Regions from separate parts of the Sphingomonas sp. CD22 genome, predicted to be linked through region 4. Evidence: predicted binding sites of a transcription regulator. Region 4 holds the regulator's gene; each other region holds the start of a gene.

Region 1 (4,624 bases), 130 kb from region 4:
CATCGCCGGCGTTCCGCGCGCCAGCCTCGTCGTGATCGCCGCGGTGCTGCCGGTGTTCAAGATCCCCGAAGCGGGCCTGTTGCTGATCCTCGCGATCGACCATTTCCTCGACATGGGGCGGACCGCGACCAACGTGATCGGCAATGCGGTGGCGGCGTCGGTGGTGGCGAAATGGGAGGGCGGGTTCGATCCGCGCGAACCCGCAACGATCGACCCCGCGGTGGCGGAGGGGCCGGCGGCACCTGCGGCGACCAGCTTCCGGCACTAGCCCGCATCATGCGTAGGCGTAGCGGCCGCCCTTCTCCAGCGCCGCGCGATAGGCCGGCAGCGCGTGGACCTTCTCCAGCCACGCGATCGTCGCAGGGCGCGAGGCGTCGAGGCCGGCGCGGCTGCGCGCCGCCTCGATCGGGAAGCTCATCATGATGTCGGCGGCGGTCATCACGTCGCCGGCGAACCACGGACGCTGCGCCAGCTCCGATTCGACGTAGTCGAGGTGGACGTCGATCATCGGCTGGATGCGCTTGACCGCCGCCTTGCCCATCAGCGGGATGCGGCCGAGTACCAGCTTGAGCAGCAGCGGCGGCATCATCGAGCCCTCGGCATAATGGAGCCAGAACCGGTAGCGCAGCACCGATTCGCGATGCGCCGGCGGCCCGAGCCGGCCATCCGCCTTCTCGACGAGATATTCGACGATCGCCCCCGTCTCGGCGATCACCCGGCCGCCGTCGGCGTCGAGGTCCTCGATCACCGGCGACTTGCCGAGCGGATGGACGCGCTTCAGCTCCGGCGGCGCGAGCATCGTCTTGGGATCGCGTTCATATCGCTTGATCTGATAATCGAGCCCCAGCTCCTCGAGCATCCACAGGATCCGCTGCGAGCGGCTGTTCTCGAGATGGTGGACGATGATCATATTGTCTCCCCTGTCGCGCGGGCGGTCCATAGCCATGCCGCAGCAGGGAAATCCACGACGCTGCCATTTCGTTGCGCCGCCAGCGCCGCGCGCAGGCGGGCGAGGAGCGCCGGGCGGTCTGCCGGGGCGGCGTCGCGCAACCGCGAGGCGGCGGGGCCGATGCGGGTCAGGAAGGCGACGGCATCCTCGACGGGATCGTCGCCCTCGCCGACGCGATAGGCGAAACGGACCAGCGTCGGCGTCGCCTCGGCCCAGCCGGCCTTGGCGAGGATAGCGGCGCATCGATCGCGATCGGCGAACGCGAACGGGCCGGGGACATAACCGGATGCGCCTTCGGCCGCGGGGGTGACCAGTGTCGCCCAGGGATTGTCGGCAACCGCGGCGAAGCAGCTGAACACGATCCGGCCCCCGGAGCGGGTCGCACCCCGTAGCCGGGCGAAGGCGGCAACGGGATCGGCGAAGAACATGACGCCGTGGCGCGAGACGAGCAGGTCGAGCGGCGCGAGAGCGGCGGCGGTGTCGAGCGCGTCGCCGATGCGGAAGGCGAGATTGGCGTGCCGATGACGCGCCTCGGCGACGGCAAGCAGGTCCGCCGACAGGTCGGCGCCGGTGACGTGCGCGTCCGGTCGGGCGGCGGCGAGCGCGGCGGCGGTGGCGCCGGCGCCGCAGCCGATGTCGAGCGCGGCGAACGGGCCGGCGGGCGCCGCGGCGCGGATCGCGGCGTCAAGATAAGGAGCGAGGCCGGCGAAGGCCCGGTCGGTGTTGCGCCATTCCTCCGCCCAGACGGTGCCGACACGCGCGCTCCAATCCAAAGCGGTGGTCACTGGGACGAACTCCTTTCCGGCCGCTGCCGATGTGCGACCCCGTCGCGACCGGCAACATGGACAAGTTGGACACCTTAATGGAAACGATCCGGGTTCATCGTTTCCATTCTTGGATCATTGCCCGGTATCCCCGACGCAAAAGAACCCGCCGTTACCGGCGAGTTCCCTGCGAAGCGTCTGGCGGAACGCCGGCATCAGATGTCGTCGTCGGCTTCCGGACCGGCCATCATCTCTTCGGCGACCTTTTCGGTGCGCTGGCGGATCGCCTTTTCGAGGCGGTCGGCCATTTCGGGATGTTCGCGCAGATAGGTCTTCGAATTCTCGCGACCCTGGCCGATGCGGACGCTGTCGTAGCTGAACCAGGCACCCGATTTTTCGACCAGCCCCGCCTTGACGCCGAGATCGAGGATCTCGCCGATCTTGGAGATGCCCTCGCCGTACATGATGTCGAACTCGACCTGCTTGAACGGCGGCGCGACCTTGTTCTTGACGACCTTGACGCGGGTGGCGTTGCCGGTTACCTCTTCCTTGTCCTTGATCGCGCCGGTGCGGCGGATGTCGAGACGGACCGAGGCGTAGAATTTCAGCGCGTTGCCGCCCGTCGTCGTCTCCGGGTTGCCGTACATCACGCCGATCTTCATGCGCAGCTGGTTGATGAAGATCACCATGCAGCGCGAGCGGCTGATCGAACCGGTCAGCTTGCGCAGCGACTGCGACATCAGACGGGCCTGCAGGCCGACATGGCTGTCGCCCATCTCGCCCTCGATCTCCGCGCGCGGCACGAGTGCGGCGACCGAATCGACCACCAGCACGTCGATCGCGTTCGAGCGGACGAGCGTGTCGACGATCTCGAGCGCCTGTTCGCCGGTGTCGGGCTGCGACACGATCAGCTCGTCGATGTTGACGCCGAGCTTCTTGGCATAAACGGGATCGAGCGCATGTTCGGCGTCGACGAAGGCGGCGGTGCCGCCGCCCTTCTGCGCCTCGGCGATGACGTGCAGCGCGAGCGTCGTCTTGCCCGACGATTCGGGGCCATAGACCTCGATCACGCGGCCGCGCGGCAGGCCGCCGACGCCGAGCGCGATGTCGAGACCGAGCGAGCCGGTCGAGATCGTCTCGACCTCCATCGACTGTTTCGCGCCGAGCTTCATCGCCGAGCCCTTGCCGAAGGCGCGGTCGATCTGGGCCAGCGCGGCGTCGAGCGCCTTCTGCCGGTCGGTGGATGCGGTTGCCATGCCGGTGTCGATCACTTTCAGATTGGCGGCCATCGGGAGGTTCCTCGCTAGAGCAAGCGCGTCGCCGGGGCAACGCGTCTGTTTCGCTATGTACGACGTTTGTTCCTGCGGAACAAGAGGGGAACGACGGGATTGTGATCCTTTATCGGATCGCCGCCCCGCTTCCCGAAGCCTGAATTCAGGTCAGGATCGTCGCCAGCGTCCACCAGCCGCGCGACGACGCGTGTTTCGCCGCCGTATCGCGTGCCTCGACCGACTCGAACAGCGCGAAGCAGGTCGCGCCGCTGCCCGACATGCGCGCCAGCCGCACGCCCGCCGCCGCATCGAGCAACGCCAGCACCGCGGCGATCGCCGGCGCGATCGCCACCGCCGGCGCCTGCAGGTCGTTGCGCCCCGCCAGCGCCCGCGCGAGCAGATCGCCGTCGGCGGCGATGCCGCCGCGATCCACGCCATCCCAGCGGCCGAACACCGCCGCGGTGCTCACCGCGACCCCGGGATTGACCAGCAGCAGCGGCATCCCCGCCAGGCCGTCGACCGGCAGCAGCGCCTCGCCCTTGCCCGTGCCGAGCGTCGCGCGGCCGAGCAGGCAGGCGGGGACGTCCGCACCCAGGCCCTCGGCGATGACGAACAGCCGCGGGTCGTCGGGCGCGATGCCATGGAGCCCGGCGAGCGCACGCAGCGTCGCCGCGGCATCGGCCGAGCCGCCACCGATCCCCGAGGCGATCGGCAGATGCTTGTCGAGCGTGATCGCATGCGGCTGCGCGATATCGAATGCCGCGCGAAAGGCATGCGCGGCGCGAATCACCAGATTGTCAGCATCCGGGGCGCCGGCGAGCGCCGCGGCGAACGGCCCGGTGATCGCGAACCGGTCGGTCACGTCAGGCACCACGGTCACGGTGTCGCCGTCGGCGGCGAAGACGAACAGCGTCGCCAGATCGTGATAGCCGTCCGGGCGGCGGCGACGGACGTGGAGCGCGAGGTTGATCTTCGCGGGCGCGGGCTCGACGATCATTTGCGCGGCAATCCCTGCGCGGCCTTGGCGGCGAGCCGCGTCGCATCGTCGGCCGAGGCGGTCAGCGCCGCGGCACGCCAGGCGTAGCGCGCCTCGTAGCGGCGGCCGCGCGTCCAATAGAGGTCGCCGAGATGCTCGCCGATCTCGGCGTTGATCGGATCGCCCGCGGCGGCGCTTTCGATCAGCGGCTGCGCGCGGGTGACGTCGCCACCGATGAAATAGGCCCAGCCGAGCGAATCGGCGATCGAGGCATCGTCGGGCTTCAACGCATGCGCGCGTTCGAGCATCGCGATGGACTGCGGCACGTCGACGCGCCGCTCCGCCTGCGCGTAGCCGAGATAATTGAGCGCGAGCGGTTCGCGCGGCGCGATCGCCACCGCCTTCTGCAACGCGATGCGCCCCGCCGGCCAATTGCCCGCCTGTTCGAGCGCGCCGCCATATTGCAGCCAGGCGCTCCACGCGGTCGGATCGGCGTCGACGACGCGGCGATACCAGTCCGCCGCCTCGCGATGGCGGTTCATCGCGCTGAGCTGGTCGGCGTAGGTCTGCCAGTCGCTTTCCCCCGCCCCTGCCCGCTCGGCACCGCTGCGGGCGAGCGCCAGCGCGTCGTCGGGGCGGCCGGCGGTGGTGAGGATGCTGATCC
Region 2 (4,624 bases), on a different contig from region 4:
GCTGGGGAAAGCGGACAGTCTCAACGCCGCGGTGGCGACGGCGGTGATGGCCTATGAGGTGTTGGCGCAGCACGGCTAGGGGCGGCATCGAAGTCATTCCTCCCCCGCCAGGGGGAGGTGGCATGCCGAAGGCATGACGGAGGGGGAGGACACGCAACCGAAGTGATCGCTTTCCTCCCCCTCCGTCACGGCTTCGCCGCGCCACCTCCCCCTGGCGAGGGAGGACTTTCAATCTGGATGCCTATCCTCGCTACTGGTCCTGCCGCCGCCTCGCGCATGACGCAAAGATGGACAAGTTGGACACCTCAATCGAAACGATCGAGCCCTATCGTTTCGATTTCTGCACCGATGAGAAAGAGCCGGATGGGTAGCACGATGGCCGCCTGTAGGACAGCGGTGCCGGTTTCGGCCGCAGCGTCAACGCCTTGCCGACCGGCCTAGCCACCGACCATGCCGCTGACCCGGATTGAGCCGCCGCGGTCGATGATGCGGCCGGAGACCATGCCGCTGATCCGTGCGCGGGCGCCGGCCTCGACGTAGACGTCACCGGCGACCATGCCGCTGATCCTGACGTCGCAGCCCGATCGGACGATCACGTCGCCGGCGACCATGCCCGACACGCGCCCGTCGCGATCCATGATGACGTCGCCGTCGTGCATGCCCTTCACCGCCCGCTCCTCTATTCCGCCGCATCCGGCAGGCGCAGCGCTTCCTCGCCGTAGCGCGCGAGTGCCTCGACGGGTTCCGCGACGCCGATCTCGCGCGCGCCGGGTTCGATATTGAGGTCGCGGAACTTGCGCGCCGACACCAGGGCGCGGCTTTCGAAGCTCGAGACGAAATTGTTGTAATTGTTGACCGCGGTGGTCAGGCCCCCGCCGACCTTGCGGAGGTCCTCGCCGGCCTTGGCGAGCCGGTCGTAGAGTTCCTTGCCGAGCGCGCCGATCGCGCGGGCTTCGGTCGCCAGTTTCTCCTGCCGCCAGACCGCCGCCACGGTGCGCGCGATCGCGATCAGATTGGTCGGCGTGGCGAGCAGGACCTTCTTGTCGAAGGCATAATCCCACAGGCCGGCATCGTGCTCCAGCGCGGCGGAGAGGAAATGCTCGCCGGGGACGAACATCACGACATATTCGGGCGTATCGTCGAACTGAGACCAATAGGCCTTGGCGGACAGGCCGTTGATATGCGCGCGCATCGACGCGGCATGCGCGGTGAGGCCGATATGGCGCTCGCTCTCGTCGACCGCGCCGAACGCGTCCTGATAGGCGTTGAGCGACACCTTGGCGTCGATGATCAGCGACTTGCCGCCGGGAACGCGGACGATCGCGTCGGGGCGCAGGCGACCGCCCTCGCCGTCGGCGACGCTGACCTCCATCGCGAAGTCGGTATGTTCGGCGAGGCCGCAGGTTTCGAGCACGTTGCGAAGCTGCTGCTCGCCCCAGCGGCCGCGCGCCTTGGGCGCGTTGCGCAGCGCGTTGACCAATTTGGCCGCCTCGCCGGAGACGCGCTCCTGGCCGAGCCGCATCTGTTCGATCTGGCCCTTGAGATCGCCGAAGGCGTCGCGGCGCTCGGCCTCGACCTTGGCGACGCCTTCCTCGTAGCGGAGCAGGCGGTCGTTGACCGGCTGGAGCAGCGATTTGAGGTTGGTGCCGGCGAGTTCCTCCGACTGGCGGAAGCGGGCCTCGGCACGATCGAGGAACGCTTTTTGCGCGTCGGTCAGCGCCTTGTTGGCGAGGTCGTTGAACCGCGCCGCCATCTGCTCCTTGGCGTCGCGCATGTCGATCAGGCGCGCCTCGAACGCCTCGACCTGTGCGCCGGTGGTGGCGAGCGCGGTGCGGGCGGCGTCGCGATCGGCGCGGATTGCGGAGAGTTCGTCGCGCAGCGCATCGAGCGTGGCGGCGCGATCCTCCGCCTGCGCACGGAGCGCGGCGAGGTCGCGCATCGCCTCGTTGCGTTCGCGCTCGACCGCGTCGCGGGCGCGGGCGGCGATCTCGGCGTCGGCGGCCTTGCTCTGCGCGACGGCGAGATCGGCGGTGAGGCTGCCGGCCCTGCGGCTGGCGAGCAGCCAACCGACGAGCAGCCCCGCCGCGAGCGCGAGGATGGCGATGATGACGATCGTCAGGTCCACGGTCATTCCCTTTGGCGGCCGGCGGACGTCATGGCGGACGTCGGCGGCGGTCTTTTCGTGACGAGGAACATAGATCGAACGTCGGAGGGAGGACAGTCCCTAATTGCGGGATATGGACGCTCGACGCTGCCCGCCTCAGTCTCCCCCTGTCACGGGCGGGGCCGACACACAGGACCGTTCATGTAAGCACTTCGCGTTCCAAGCACTGGGCAGTGTCGCGGAGGTTTCGAACGAGTCCGGGGTGACGGATGCGGAGGAAGCGGAGCGAGCCGCCCCGCGCCTGTGCGTCAGCGGCGCATTTTCGTCAGTTTCTTCATGACCATGTCGCGCTTGAGGCGGCTGATATGGTCGATGAAGAGGATGCCGTTGAGATGATCGATCTCGTGCTGCATGCAGGTCGAGAGCAGGCCGGTCAGCTCTTCCTCATGGGCTTCGCCCTGTTCGTCGAGCCAGCGGACGCGGCAGCGCGCCGGGCGGGCGACGTCGGCATATTGTTCGGGGATCGACAGGCAGCCTTCGTTGTAGCTGCTCGTCTCTTCGCTGACCGATCGGATTTCGGGGTTGATATAGGCGTGCGGCGCCTTGATCGGCTTGTCTTCCTCGTCCTTCTCGTCCTGCAGGTCGATGACGAGGATGCGGCTGTCGACGCCGACCTGGATCGCGGCGAGGCCGATGCCGTTGGCGTCGTACATCGTGTCGATCATGTCCTGGACGAAGGCGCGCGTTTCGTCGGTGACCTGCTCGACGGGCTTGGAGATCAGGCGCAGGCGCGGATCGGGGACTTCGACGATGGGGAGGACTGCCATGCCCGGTCAGCTAGGTGGCGAGGGGTTTGGCGTCAAGTTCGAGCATAGTCCTCCCCGGCACGGGGAGGGGGACCATGCGTTGGCATGGTGGAGGGGGCTCTCCTCCCGCGTAGGCGCGTGTGGAAGCCCCCCTCCACCACGCATCTGCGATGCGCGGTCCCCCTCCCCGTGCCGGGGAGGAATTACACTGGACGCCGCGCGCGCAGCGCCTGCGCGAGCGTGCCTTCGTCGAGATAATCCAGTTCGCCGCCGACCGGCAGGCCGTGGGCGAGCTGGGTCACGCGTACCGGGAAGCGTTCGATGCGGTCGGCGAGGTAATGCGCCGTCGTCTGGCCCTCCAGCGTCGCGTTCATCGCGAGGACGACCTCGTCGATGCCGCCGGCCTCGATCCGGGTGACCAGGGTCTCGATCGCGAGATCCTCGGGGCGGATGCCTTCGAGCGCCGACAATCGGCCGCCGAGGACGTGGAAGCGGCCGGGGAAAAGCCGCGAGCGTTCGAGCGCCCACAGGTCCGCCACTTCCTCCACCACGCAGAGCGATCGTTGGTCGCGGCGCGGGTCGGCGCAGATCGCGCAGGGGTTGGCGGTGTCGACGTTGCCGCAGGTCGCGCAGGTCTCCAGCCGTTCGTCGACCGCCTCCAGCGCGGCGCGCAAGGGACCGAGCGCCGCCTCGCGCTTCTTGAGCAGATGGAGCACCGCGCGGCGTGCCGACCGCGGCCCAAGTCCGGGGAGGCGCGCGAGCGCCTGGGTCAGGGCTTCGATTTCGGGAGAGGCCATGACGGAACAGATAGGGGGTTGCGCCATCGCCCGCCAGCGCGTTGAAGACACCCCATGCGGATCATCTTCATGGGAACTCCCGACTTCGCCGTACCGACGCTGGAGGCGCTGGTTTCGGCCGGACATGACGTCGTCGCGGCCTATAGCCAGCCGCCGCGCCCCGGCGGGCGGCGCGGGCGCGAGACGGTCGCCTCGGCGGTGCAGCAGCGCGCCGAGGCGCTGGGGATCGCGGTGCGGCATCCGGTCAGCCTGAAGGGCGCGGAGGAGCAGGCGGCGTTCGCGGCGCTGGACGCGGATGTCGCGGTGGTGGCGGCCTACGGGCTGATCCTGCCCAGGGCGGTGCTGGCCGTGCCGCGCTTCGGGTGTCTCAACGTGCATGGCTCGCTGCTGCCGCGCTGGCGCGGGGCGGCGCCGGTGCAGCGCGCGATCCTCGCCGGCGATGCCGAGACGGGGGTCGGGATCATGCAGATGGAGGCGGGGCTCGATACCGGGCCGGTGCGGCTGGAGGGGCGCGTGGCGGTCGATCGCAAGACCTCGGGCGAGCTGACCGAAGAGCTGGCGGCGTTGGGTGCGGGGTTGATGGTCGAGGTGCTCGGCGATCTCGATGCGCATCCGCCCGTGGCGCAGCCCGAGGCGGGCGTCACCTATGCGAGCAAGATCGACAAGGCGGAGGCGCGGATCGATTTCACGCGCAGCGCCGTGGAGGTCGAGCGGCTGGTGCGGGCGATGAACCCCGCGCCGGGGGCGTGGCTGGAGATCGCGGGCGAGCGGGTCAAGGTGCTCGGCGCCGACGTGCTGCCGTTCAGCTTCCCCGGCGGCGAGGGGACGACGGTGGACGATGCGCTGACGGTCGCCTGCGGCGACGGCGCGATCCGGCCGACGCTGGTGCAACGCGCCGGGCGCGGTGTGACCAGCAC
Region 3 (4,624 bases), on a different contig from region 4:
GCGCACGTCCGCCACGCTCGAGCACCCGCCCGCCGCGCGACGACGAGCGCCCCGCGAAGGTCCCGACCGGCGGCTCGGCGATCAAGCCGTGGGAGAAGGGCGACGACCGCAGCGCGGGCCGCGCCCGGTCCAATGACGGGCAACGCTCGGGCGGCACTGGCGGTCGTCCTGCACGCACGGGTGCCCGCCCGCCACGCGGCGATGCGCCCCGCAGCGGCGGTCCCGCCGGCGGTCGTGGGTCGCCGCGGCCCAAGCCGTCCGGCGGCGCGCCGCGTGGCGCGCCGAAGGGTGGCCGTCGATGAGGGTGATCGCCGGCCAATGGCGTGGCCGCCCGCTCGTCGCGCCCAAGGGCGACGCCACCCGCCCCACCGCCGACCGGACGCGCGAGGCGCTGTTCTCGATGCTGACCAGCCGGCTGGGGAGTTTCGAAGGGCTGGCCGTCGCCGACCTGTTCGCCGGCTCGGGCGCGCTCGGGATCGAGGCGCTGTCGCGCGGTGCGGCCTCGTGCCTGTTCGTCGAGCAGGACGGCGCGGCGCTCGACGCGCTCAAGGGCAATCTCGCCAAGCTCGGCACCCGCGCCGATGTGCGCGCCGGATCGGTGATGGGACTCGGCCCGGCATCCGCGGCGCTCGACCTCATCATGATGGACCCGCCTTATGGCACCGGCGCCGGCCTCGTCGCGCTCGACAAGCTCGCGCGGCTCGGCTGGGTGTCGCCGGCGACCTGGATCAGTATCGAGACGGCGAAGGCGGAGGAGATCGCCCCGCCCGGCTTCACCGTCGATGCCAGCCGCGTCCACGGCAAGGCGCGGCTGACGCTGTTGCGGCAGGCGTAACGGGGTTACGCCGCGCTGCGCCCGCGCAGCAACGCCAGCCCGCCGAGGCTCAGCAGCCCCGCGCCGACCAGATACAGGCCGATCCACCCCAGGCCGCGATGCGCCAGCGCCTCCGCGGCGATCGGCGCGACCGCGCCGCCGAGGATGCCGCCGAGGTTGAAGGTCATCGACACGCCGGTATAGCGCACGCCCGCCGGGAACAGGCTCGGCAGCCATCCGCCAAGCGGCCCATAGGCGAAGCCCATCACGAACAAGGCGAAGGCGAGCCAGAGGAAGACGACGAACAGCGAGCCCGCGCCGAGCATCGGCCCCATCGCGAGCCCCGCGACCATGCAGCCGATGAAGCCGATCACCAACATCCGCCGCGCGCCCGTGCGATCGGCGGTGACGCTGGCGACGATCACCCCGGCGGCGAGAAACAGGATCGCGACCAGTTCGACCGCCAGCATCGCCTCGCGCCCATACCCCAGCGTCTTGGTCCCGTATCCCAGCGTGAAGGCGGTCGCGAGATAGAAGAGCGCGAAACAGGCGATCACCCCGCCCGTCCCCGCGAGCACCGCGCGGCCATGTTCGAGCATCAGCGTGGCGATCGGCACCTTGGGCAGCGCCTCGGCCTGCTCCGCCTCGACGAAGGCGGGCGTTTCGGTGAGCTTCAGTCGCACCCACAGGCCGAGCACGACCAGCACCGCGCTGACCAGGAACGGCAGCCGCCACCCCCACGCCCGGAACTGCGCCTCGTCGAGCGCGAGGCCGAGGATCAGGAACAGCCCGTTCGCCATCAGGAAGCCGACGGGCGCACCGAGCGGCGGAAACATGCCCCAGGTGTTGCGCCGGTGCGGCGGCGCATTCTCGACCGCGAGGAGCGCCGCCCCGCCCCATTCGCCGCCGAGCCCGAACCCCTGCCCCAGCCGCAACAGGCATAGCAACAACGGCGCGACCCAGCCGACCTGATCGTAGGTCGGCAGGAAGGCGATCGCGACGGTCGAGCCGCCCATCAGCATCAGGCTGGCGACGAGCGTCGACTTGCGCCCGACGCGGTCGCCGAAATGACCGAAGACGATCGCGCCCACCGGCCGCGCGATGAAGGCGAGGCCGAAGCTGGCGAAGCTCAGCATCTGCTGCGCGGTCATGCTTTCCGCGGGGAAGAACAATTCGCCGAACACCAACGCGGCGGCGGTCGCGTAGATGTAGAAATCGTAGAATTCGACCGCGGTGCCGACCAGGCTGGCGGTCAGGATGCGACGGGCGGAGGCGGGCGCGGGCGGCGTGGCGGACAACGAAGTCATGCCGCCACTCTAATCGCGAAAAAAACGTCGCGGGCAACAGTTGTGAAATCCGTTCGCAACAATCCGGGGCTAGACAGGGATCGTCGCTGCTCCTCTCCCCCTGTGGGTAGCGACGTGTCGGTCGCCTCCCCTGTCGGCCGACCCTCCCTGAACTACGGGGCGGTCGCTTTGCGGCTGCCCCGATTTTTCATGGACTTGGCCGCTCGTCGAGGCGACCCGCCGATCGACGCGCCGCCTCATTCGAATCTTTATTCCGGACGATCCGCCTTGCGCAGGGCGGCGAATCGCACGTCGTCGCCGACCAGCGCGGCGAGCTTGCGGGTGCCGTCGTCGCGCATTTCCCGGAAGCAGCGCTGCGCATCGAGTCGCATCTTCAGCGTCGCGCCGGTGGGGATGCATGCGGCGTGCGCCGCACGGACGATGCGCGCGTCGAGGGTGCGGCGGCCCGCCTCGCTGTGCAGGTCGAGTCCCTTGGCCGATACCTTGACCTGCACCGGCTCGCGCTCCGCGGCGGGGGCGGCATTGCCCGGAACGGCGGCGAACAGGCACGACAAAGCGGCCGCCGCAATGGCGGCGTGATGCGACGTCTTCATGATGACACTCCTGCTACTCGGACTTGCCGTGGCGGTCCGGCTCGGTCCGCGCGCCTCTCTCGGGCGCGGGCTGGACGAAGCCGAACGGTCCGCCGGCTTGATCGCCGTAGCAGCCGGTCGTTACGCATGCGTTACAGGTGCGTGTCACCAGCGTGACGGGGGCCGCTGCCCGATCGGACTTGCCGGCTCGCGCGCCGTTCCCTACCTGTTCGCCGGTGACCGATCTCAGCGCCCCCGCCAACGCCTTGCAGGACCCGCCCTATCTCAAGGGGCTCAACCCCCCGCAGCGCGATGCGGTGCTGACCACCGAAGGCCCGGTGCTGATGCTTGCCGGCGCCGGCACCGGCAAGACCGCCGCGCTGACCGCGCGGCTCGCGCATCTGCTGTGGACGCGCAAGGCGTGGCCGTCGGAGATCCTTAGCGTCACCTTCACCAACAAGGCGGCGCGCGAGATGCGCGAACGCGTCGGGCGGCTTGTCGGCGATGCGGTCGAGGGGATGCCGTGGCTCGGCACGTTCCACGCGATCGGCGCCAAGATGCTACGCCGCCACGCCGAGCTGGTCGGATTGCAGAGCAATTTCAGCATCCTCGACACCGACGACCAGCTCCGCCTGCTCAAGCAGTTGATCGTCGCCGCCGATCTCGACGAGAAGCGTTTCCCCGCGCGCAGCCTCGCCGGCTTGATCGACGACTGGAAGAACAAGGGGCTGGTCCCCGCCGACATCGATGCCGGCGAGAGCGAACGCTATGCCAACGGCCGCGGCGGTGAACTCTACGCGCAATATCAGGAGCGGCTGAAGGCTCTCAACGCCTGCGATTTCGGCGACCTGCTGCTGCACATGCTGACCGTGCTGAAGACCTATCCCGAGGTGCTGAAAATGTACCAGGAACGGTTCAAATACATCATGGTCGACGAATATCAGGACACCAACGTCGTCCAATATCTCTGGCTGCGGCTGCTGGCGCAGGCGCGCAAGAACATCGCCTGCGTCGGCGACGACGACCAGTCGATCTATTCCTGGCGCGGTGCGCAGGTCGAGAACATCCTCAAGTTCGAGAAGGACTTTCCGGGCGCGAAGGTGATCCGGCTCGAACAGAATTACCGATCGACGCCGCACATCCTCGGTGCCGCCTCGGGCGTCATCGCCAACAACGGCGGCCGGCTCGGCAAGACGCTGTGGACCGAGCTCGACGCGGGCGAGAAGGTGCGTGTGCTCGGCGTTTGGGACGGCCCAGAGGAAGCGCGCCGCGTCGGCGAGGAGATCGAGGCGGCGCAGCGCAGCGGCAAGAGCCTCGACGATGTCGCCATACTCGTCCGCGCGCAGCACCAGACGCGCGAGTTCGAGGACCGGTTCATCGCGATCGGCATGCCCTATCGCATCATCGGCGGCTTCCGCTTCTACGAACGCGCCGAGATCCGCGACGCGCTCGCCTATCTGCGTATCGTCAACCAGCCGTCCGACGATCTCGCCTTCGAACGCATCGTCAACGTCCCCAAGCGCGGCCTCGGCGACAAGGCGCTCGCCAAGATCCACCAGCTCGCGCGGATCGAGGGCGTGCCGCTGACCATCGCCGCGGCGCGCATCCTCGACACCGACGAACTCACCCCGCAGGCACGGCGCGCGCTCGGCAACCTCGTCGGCGACATCGCACGCTGGCGCGACATGGCGCGCGACCTGCCGCATGCCGAGCTCGCCCGCCAGTTGCTCGACGAAAGCGGCTATACCGCGATGTGGCAGGCCGAGAAATCGGTCGACGCCGCCGGCCGGCTCGAGAACCTCTCCGAACTCGTCCGCGCGATGGAGGAATATGAATCGCTCGGCGCGTTCCTCGAACACGTCAGCCTCGTCATGGACCGCGAGGGCGGCGTCCAGGACCCGCAGGTGACGATCATGACGATCCACGCCGCC
Region 4 (4,624 bases):
CCTATCAGGCCGGCGGGGCCGCCTGCCTCTCGGTGCTCACCGACGAACAATGGTTCCAGGGTTCGGACGAGTATCTCATCGCCGCCCGCGCCGCCTGCGACCTGCCGGTGATCCGCAAGGACTTCATGGTCGATCCGTGGCAGGCGACCGAGAGCCGCTCGATCGGCGCCGATGCGATCCTCATCATCGTCGCCGCGCTCGACGACAATCAGATGGCGGAAATCGAGGGCTCGGCGCTCGATTGCGGTATGGACGTGCTGGTCGAGGTCCACGACGCGCACGAGCTCGACCGCGCGCTCAAGCTCAAATCGCGGCTGATCGGCGTCAACAACCGCGACCTGCGCGATTTCTCGGTCGATTTCGCCCGCACCTACGAACTGGTCGACAAGGCGCCCAAGGGCTGCACCTTCGTCGCCGAGAGCGGGCTGGAGACGCCTGCCGACCTCGATGCGATGGCCGAACATGGCGTGCGCTGCTTCCTGATCGGCGAGGCGCTGATGCGCGCCGACGATGTCGAGGCGGCGACGCGGGCGATGATCGGTTGACCCGCCTGACCCACCTCGACGCCGACGGCGCGGCGCATATGGTCGATGTCGGCGACAAGGCGGTGACCAGCCGCCACGCCGTCGCCAGCGGCCGTATCGCAATCGCGCCCGATGCGCTCGCCGCGATCCGCGACGGTGCGGCGAAGAAGGGCGACGTGCTCGCCGTCGCCCGCGTCGCCGGCATCATGGCGGCGAAGAAGACCGCCGAGCTGATCCCGCTCTGCCACCCCCTTCCCCTCACCCGCGTCACGGTCGATCTGGAGCTGGACGACACCGGCATCACCGCCACCGCGCTCGCCGCCACCGACGGCAAGACCGGCGTCGAGATGGAGGCGCTCACCGCCGTCTCGGTCGCGCTGCTGACCATCTACGACATGGCGAAAGCGATGGACCGCGGCATGACAATCTCCGGCATCCGCCTGCTCGAAAAGGCCGGCGGCAAGTCCGGCGACTGGCGCGCCTGACGCCATGGCCTTGCTGCCGATCGCCGAGGCGCAAGCCCGCCTGTTCGCCTCCGCCCCCCCCGTCGCCGTCGAGGACGTACCACTCGGCCAGGCGCACGGACGCTGGGCCGCCGCCGACGTCGGCGCGCGACGGACGCAGCCGGCGAACGATTTGTCGGCGATGGACGGCTATGCGATCCGCTTCGCCGACCTTCCCGGACCCTGGACGCTGATCGGCGAGAGCGCCGCCGGCCGCCCCTTCGCCGGCACGGTCGGTCCGGGCGAGACGGTCCGCATCTTCACCGGCGCGGCGATGCCCGCGGGCGCCGATACGGTGATGATCCAGGAAGAAGTCGCCGCCGACGGCACGACGATCCGGCTGACCGGCGAAGGTCCGCCGAGACTGGGCCGCAACACCCGCCGCCGCGGCCTCGATTTCACGACCGGCGACCGGCTGATCGCGCAGGGCGAGCGGCTCACGCCGGCGCGGATCGCGGTCGCGGCGACCGGCGGGGTGGCGACGATCGCCGTCCATCGCCGCGTGCGGGTCGCGATCTGCGCGACCGGCGACGAACTCGTCGAGCCCGGTCAGGGGGATACCCCCGACGCGCTGCCCGAATCGAACCGCGCGATGCTGGCGGCGCTGCTCGCCGACCTGCCGATCGATCTCGTCGACCTCGGCATCCTGCCCGACGATCTCGGCACGCTGCGCGACGCCTTCGCCGGCGTCGACGCCGACCTGCTCGTCACCACCGGCGGTGCCTCGGTCGGCGACCACGATCTCGTCCGCCCGGCGCTCGAAGCCGCCGGTGGCGCGATCGATTTCTGGCGGATCGCGCTGCGTCCCGGCAAGCCGATGATGGCGGGGCGGCTCGCCGACACCATCCTGCTCGGCCTTCCCGGCAATCCGGTGTCGGCCTTCGTCACCGCCTTGCTGTTCGTCAAACCGCTGATCGCGCATCTCTCCGGCGCCGCCGACCCGCTGCCGCGCACGACGATGACGATCCTCGGCGAAGACCTGCCCGCGAACGGTCCGCGCACCGACTATCTGCGCGCCGAGCTGCGCGATGGCCGGGCCTATGCCTCGACCATTCAGGACAGTTCGATGCTGCTCACCCTCGCCCGCTCGCACTGCCTGATCGTGCGGTCGATCGACGCACCCGCCGCCAGCGCGGGCGACTCGGCAGAAATCCTCGTCATCGCTTGACGGGCGCCATCCTGTTCCCTAGAAGTTCCGCGTCTGTTCCGACGGGGAAGGTCCGCTCATGCTCACGCGCAAGCAACACGAGCTCGTTTGCTTCATCAACGACCGGTTGGAAGAAACCGGCATCTCGCCTTCGTTCGAGGAGATGAAGGAAGCGCTCGACCTCAAATCCAAATCGGGCGTGCACCGCCTGATCAGCGCGCTCGAGGAACGGCATTTCATCCGCCGCCTGCCCAACCGCGCCCGCGCGCTCGAAGTGCTGCGCATGCCGGAACGCTCGGAGCGCAAGCCTGCACCGGCGACGCCCGCGCCCGCCCCGGCCCCCGCGAAGACCGGCAACGTCCGCGCCGCGGCGACGCCGGCGAACGACGTCATCGAGATCCCGCTGCACGGCCGCATCGCCGCCGGTGTCCCGATCGAGGCGTTCGAGGGGAGCTCGATGCTCGCGGTGCCCGCCGCCCTGCTCGGCTCGGGCGAACATTATGCGCTGGAAGTATCTGGTGATTCGATGGTCGAGGCGGGCATCCTCGACGGCGATTACGCGCTGATCCGGCGGACCGAGGTCGCCCGCGACGGCGAGATCGTCGTCGCGCTGATCGACGACAGCGAGGCGACGCTCAAATATTTCCGTCGCGAGGGCGCGATGGTCCGGCTCGACCCGGCCAACCGCGCCTACGAACCGCAGCGCTACGTGCCGTCGCACGTCCGCGTACAGGGCAAATTGTCGGGTATCCTGCGCCGCTACGATTGATCCGGACGGGGGGCGAACGCCTTGCGGACGTGCCCTCCTGCATCCATCGGCTGCACCGAAGCATTACCCCTTTCCGTCACCCTGGGCTCGACCGAAACCTTTGCGAAAGTCGTCCCAGTGCTCTTGCGAAAGCAGGAGCCCAGGGTTGCGCGCAGTTCCGGCTGTCACTCTGCTGGACCTAAGGCCGATCGACATTCAACTCTTGGACGATGCAAAGTCCTCCCCCGCCAGGGGGAGGATTTCTCTACGACGATGAATGTCGATCCCGCCTATTGCCCCTGCTCGAAAATACCGCTTGGCTCGACGTCCGCAGGCCGCGGTGACCACAACATCCCCTCACCATCGCACCACGTTCCGGTGACCAGAGAAGTCACCTCCCCCCGCCAGCATCCCCACCGCGACGAAACCGTCTGCGGAGGGCGCCCGTCACCGCCGGCATCACCCGCGCCGCAGCGAACCACGGATGCGCATCGCCGTCGCGCCGCACCGTCCACACCCCTCCGTCCGCAAAGGTCACCGCGACCCCGCCGGTCCGCCGCAGCATCGGCGCATCCAGCCTGAGCCAGCGCGGCCGGCATGCCCGCGGCAGGCGGCGTTCACTCACCACCACATCCGCCCGCGCACAGGCCGTCGCCAGATCGTCGCGATCGACCGGATAGAGGCTGCGCGTCGCCAGCACCCGCCAGCGACGGCCACCCGCATCCACATCGACCGCACAGGCATCGCGCGTACACCGTGCCGCCGCCTGCTCGACGAGCAGCATCGCCGCGTCGGCGCCGCCGTTTTCGGCGAGCATGTCGCGCGTATAATCCCCGGCCCGGTCGCGCAGCAGCGCCAGCCCGCCACCGACGCGCACCGCCATATGCCGCCCGTCGCCCGTCACCAGCAGGTCGGGTGCGGGCGTCAGCCACGTCCAGCTCGCGCCGATGACGAGCGGCACGACGCCCAGCCGCCGCCATCGCGTCCGCCACAACGCCAGCCACAATCCGCCCGCCACCATCAGCGCGAAGGCCGCCGCCGACATCGACGGCAGGGCGAGCGACGATCCCGGCGCCGCGGCGACGGCATGGGCGAGGATCAACAACAGACGCAGGGCGATGTCGGTCGCCCACCACAAGGGCCCGCCGCAGCCCGCGGCGTCGAGCAGCAAGGCCAGCGCCTCCAGCGGCATCACCACGAAGGTGGTGAGCGGGATCGCGACGATGTTCGCCGCCGCGCCATAGAGGCCCGCCTTGTGGAAATGATAGACCGCGATCGGCATCAGCGCCGCCTCGACGACCAGCCCGGTGAGCAGCAGCGACGCCAACGACCGCAGCACGCGCGGCAACCGCCCCTCCTCGCGCGGCGCGAACCACGATTCGACCCGCGGATGCTCGTGCAGCGCGACGATCGCCGCGATCGCCGCGAAGGACAGCTGGAAACTCGCGCCCGTCAGTGCCTCCGGCCAGGCGAGCAGCACCGTCATCGCCCCCGCGGCGACCAGCCGCAACGTCACCGCCTCACGACCGAGCACCAGCGCCCCCAGCACCAGCAGCGATGCGACGCAGGAGCGGATCGTCGGCACCTGGCTGCCGGTGAGCCACGTATAGCCGATCGCCGCCAGCGCGCCCGCCGCCGCCGCGACCAAGGGCAACCGGACGCGGATCGCCAGCCACGGCCACAAGGCGAGCAGCCGCATCAC

The links. The regulator LexA, encoded in region 4, represses DNA repair genes until DNA is damaged. The targets are predictions, from matches to a motif close to GTTCCNCNCTTGTTCT.
Region 1: a site for LexA is predicted at 3,079-3,094, ahead of recA (recombinase RecA). Genes of this name have one in related genera too.
Region 2: a site for LexA is predicted at 2,190-2,205, ahead of SFC76_RS09720 (DNA recombination protein RmuC). Genes of this name have one in related genera too.
Region 3: a site for LexA is predicted at 2,911-2,926, ahead of SFC76_RS10510 (ATP-dependent helicase). Genes of this name have one in related genera too.

Annotation. Positions count from the first base shown of each region.
Region 1 covers NZ_JAYDYX010000001.1:587,554-592,177, reverse strand. The annotation lists gene SFC76_RS02665 (dicarboxylate/amino acid:cation symporter) at 1-268, shown strand, start outside; gene SFC76_RS02660 (glutathione S-transferase family protein) at 275-910, opposite strand; gene SFC76_RS02655 (class I SAM-dependent methyltransferase) at 907-1,734, opposite strand; gene recA (recombinase RecA) at 1,929-3,002, opposite strand; gene SFC76_RS02645 (4-(cytidine 5'-diphospho)-2-C-methyl-D-erythritol kinase) at 3,148-3,981, opposite strand; gene SFC76_RS02640 (tetratricopeptide repeat protein) at 3,978-4,624, opposite strand, start outside.
Region 2 covers NZ_JAYDYX010000004.1:222,073-226,696, reverse strand. The annotation lists gene SFC76_RS09730 (RNA methyltransferase) at 1-79, shown strand, start outside; gene SFC76_RS09725 (hypothetical protein) at 438-659, opposite strand; gene SFC76_RS09720 (DNA recombination protein RmuC) at 680-2,131, opposite strand; gene def (peptide deformylase) at 2,413-2,931, opposite strand; gene recR (recombination mediator RecR) at 3,114-3,707, opposite strand; gene fmt (methionyl-tRNA formyltransferase) at 3,762-4,624, shown strand, end outside.
Region 3 covers NZ_JAYDYX010000004.1:395,105-399,728, forward strand. The annotation lists gene SFC76_RS10490 (pseudouridine synthase) at 1-302, shown strand, start outside; gene rsmD (16S rRNA (guanine(966)-N(2))-methyltransferase RsmD) at 299-835, shown strand; gene SFC76_RS10500 (MFS transporter) at 841-2,121, opposite strand; gene SFC76_RS10505 (UrcA family protein) at 2,370-2,714, opposite strand; gene SFC76_RS10510 (ATP-dependent helicase) at 2,930-4,624, shown strand, end outside.
Region 4 covers NZ_JAYDYX010000001.1:462,119-466,742, reverse strand. The annotation lists gene trpC (indole-3-glycerol phosphate synthase TrpC) at 1-545, shown strand, start outside; gene moaC (cyclic pyranopterin monophosphate synthase MoaC) at 542-1,009, shown strand; gene SFC76_RS02095 (molybdopterin molybdotransferase MoeA) at 1,014-2,195, shown strand; gene lexA (transcriptional repressor LexA) at 2,254-2,943, shown strand; gene SFC76_RS02085 (ComEC/Rec2 family competence protein) at 3,314-4,624, opposite strand, start outside.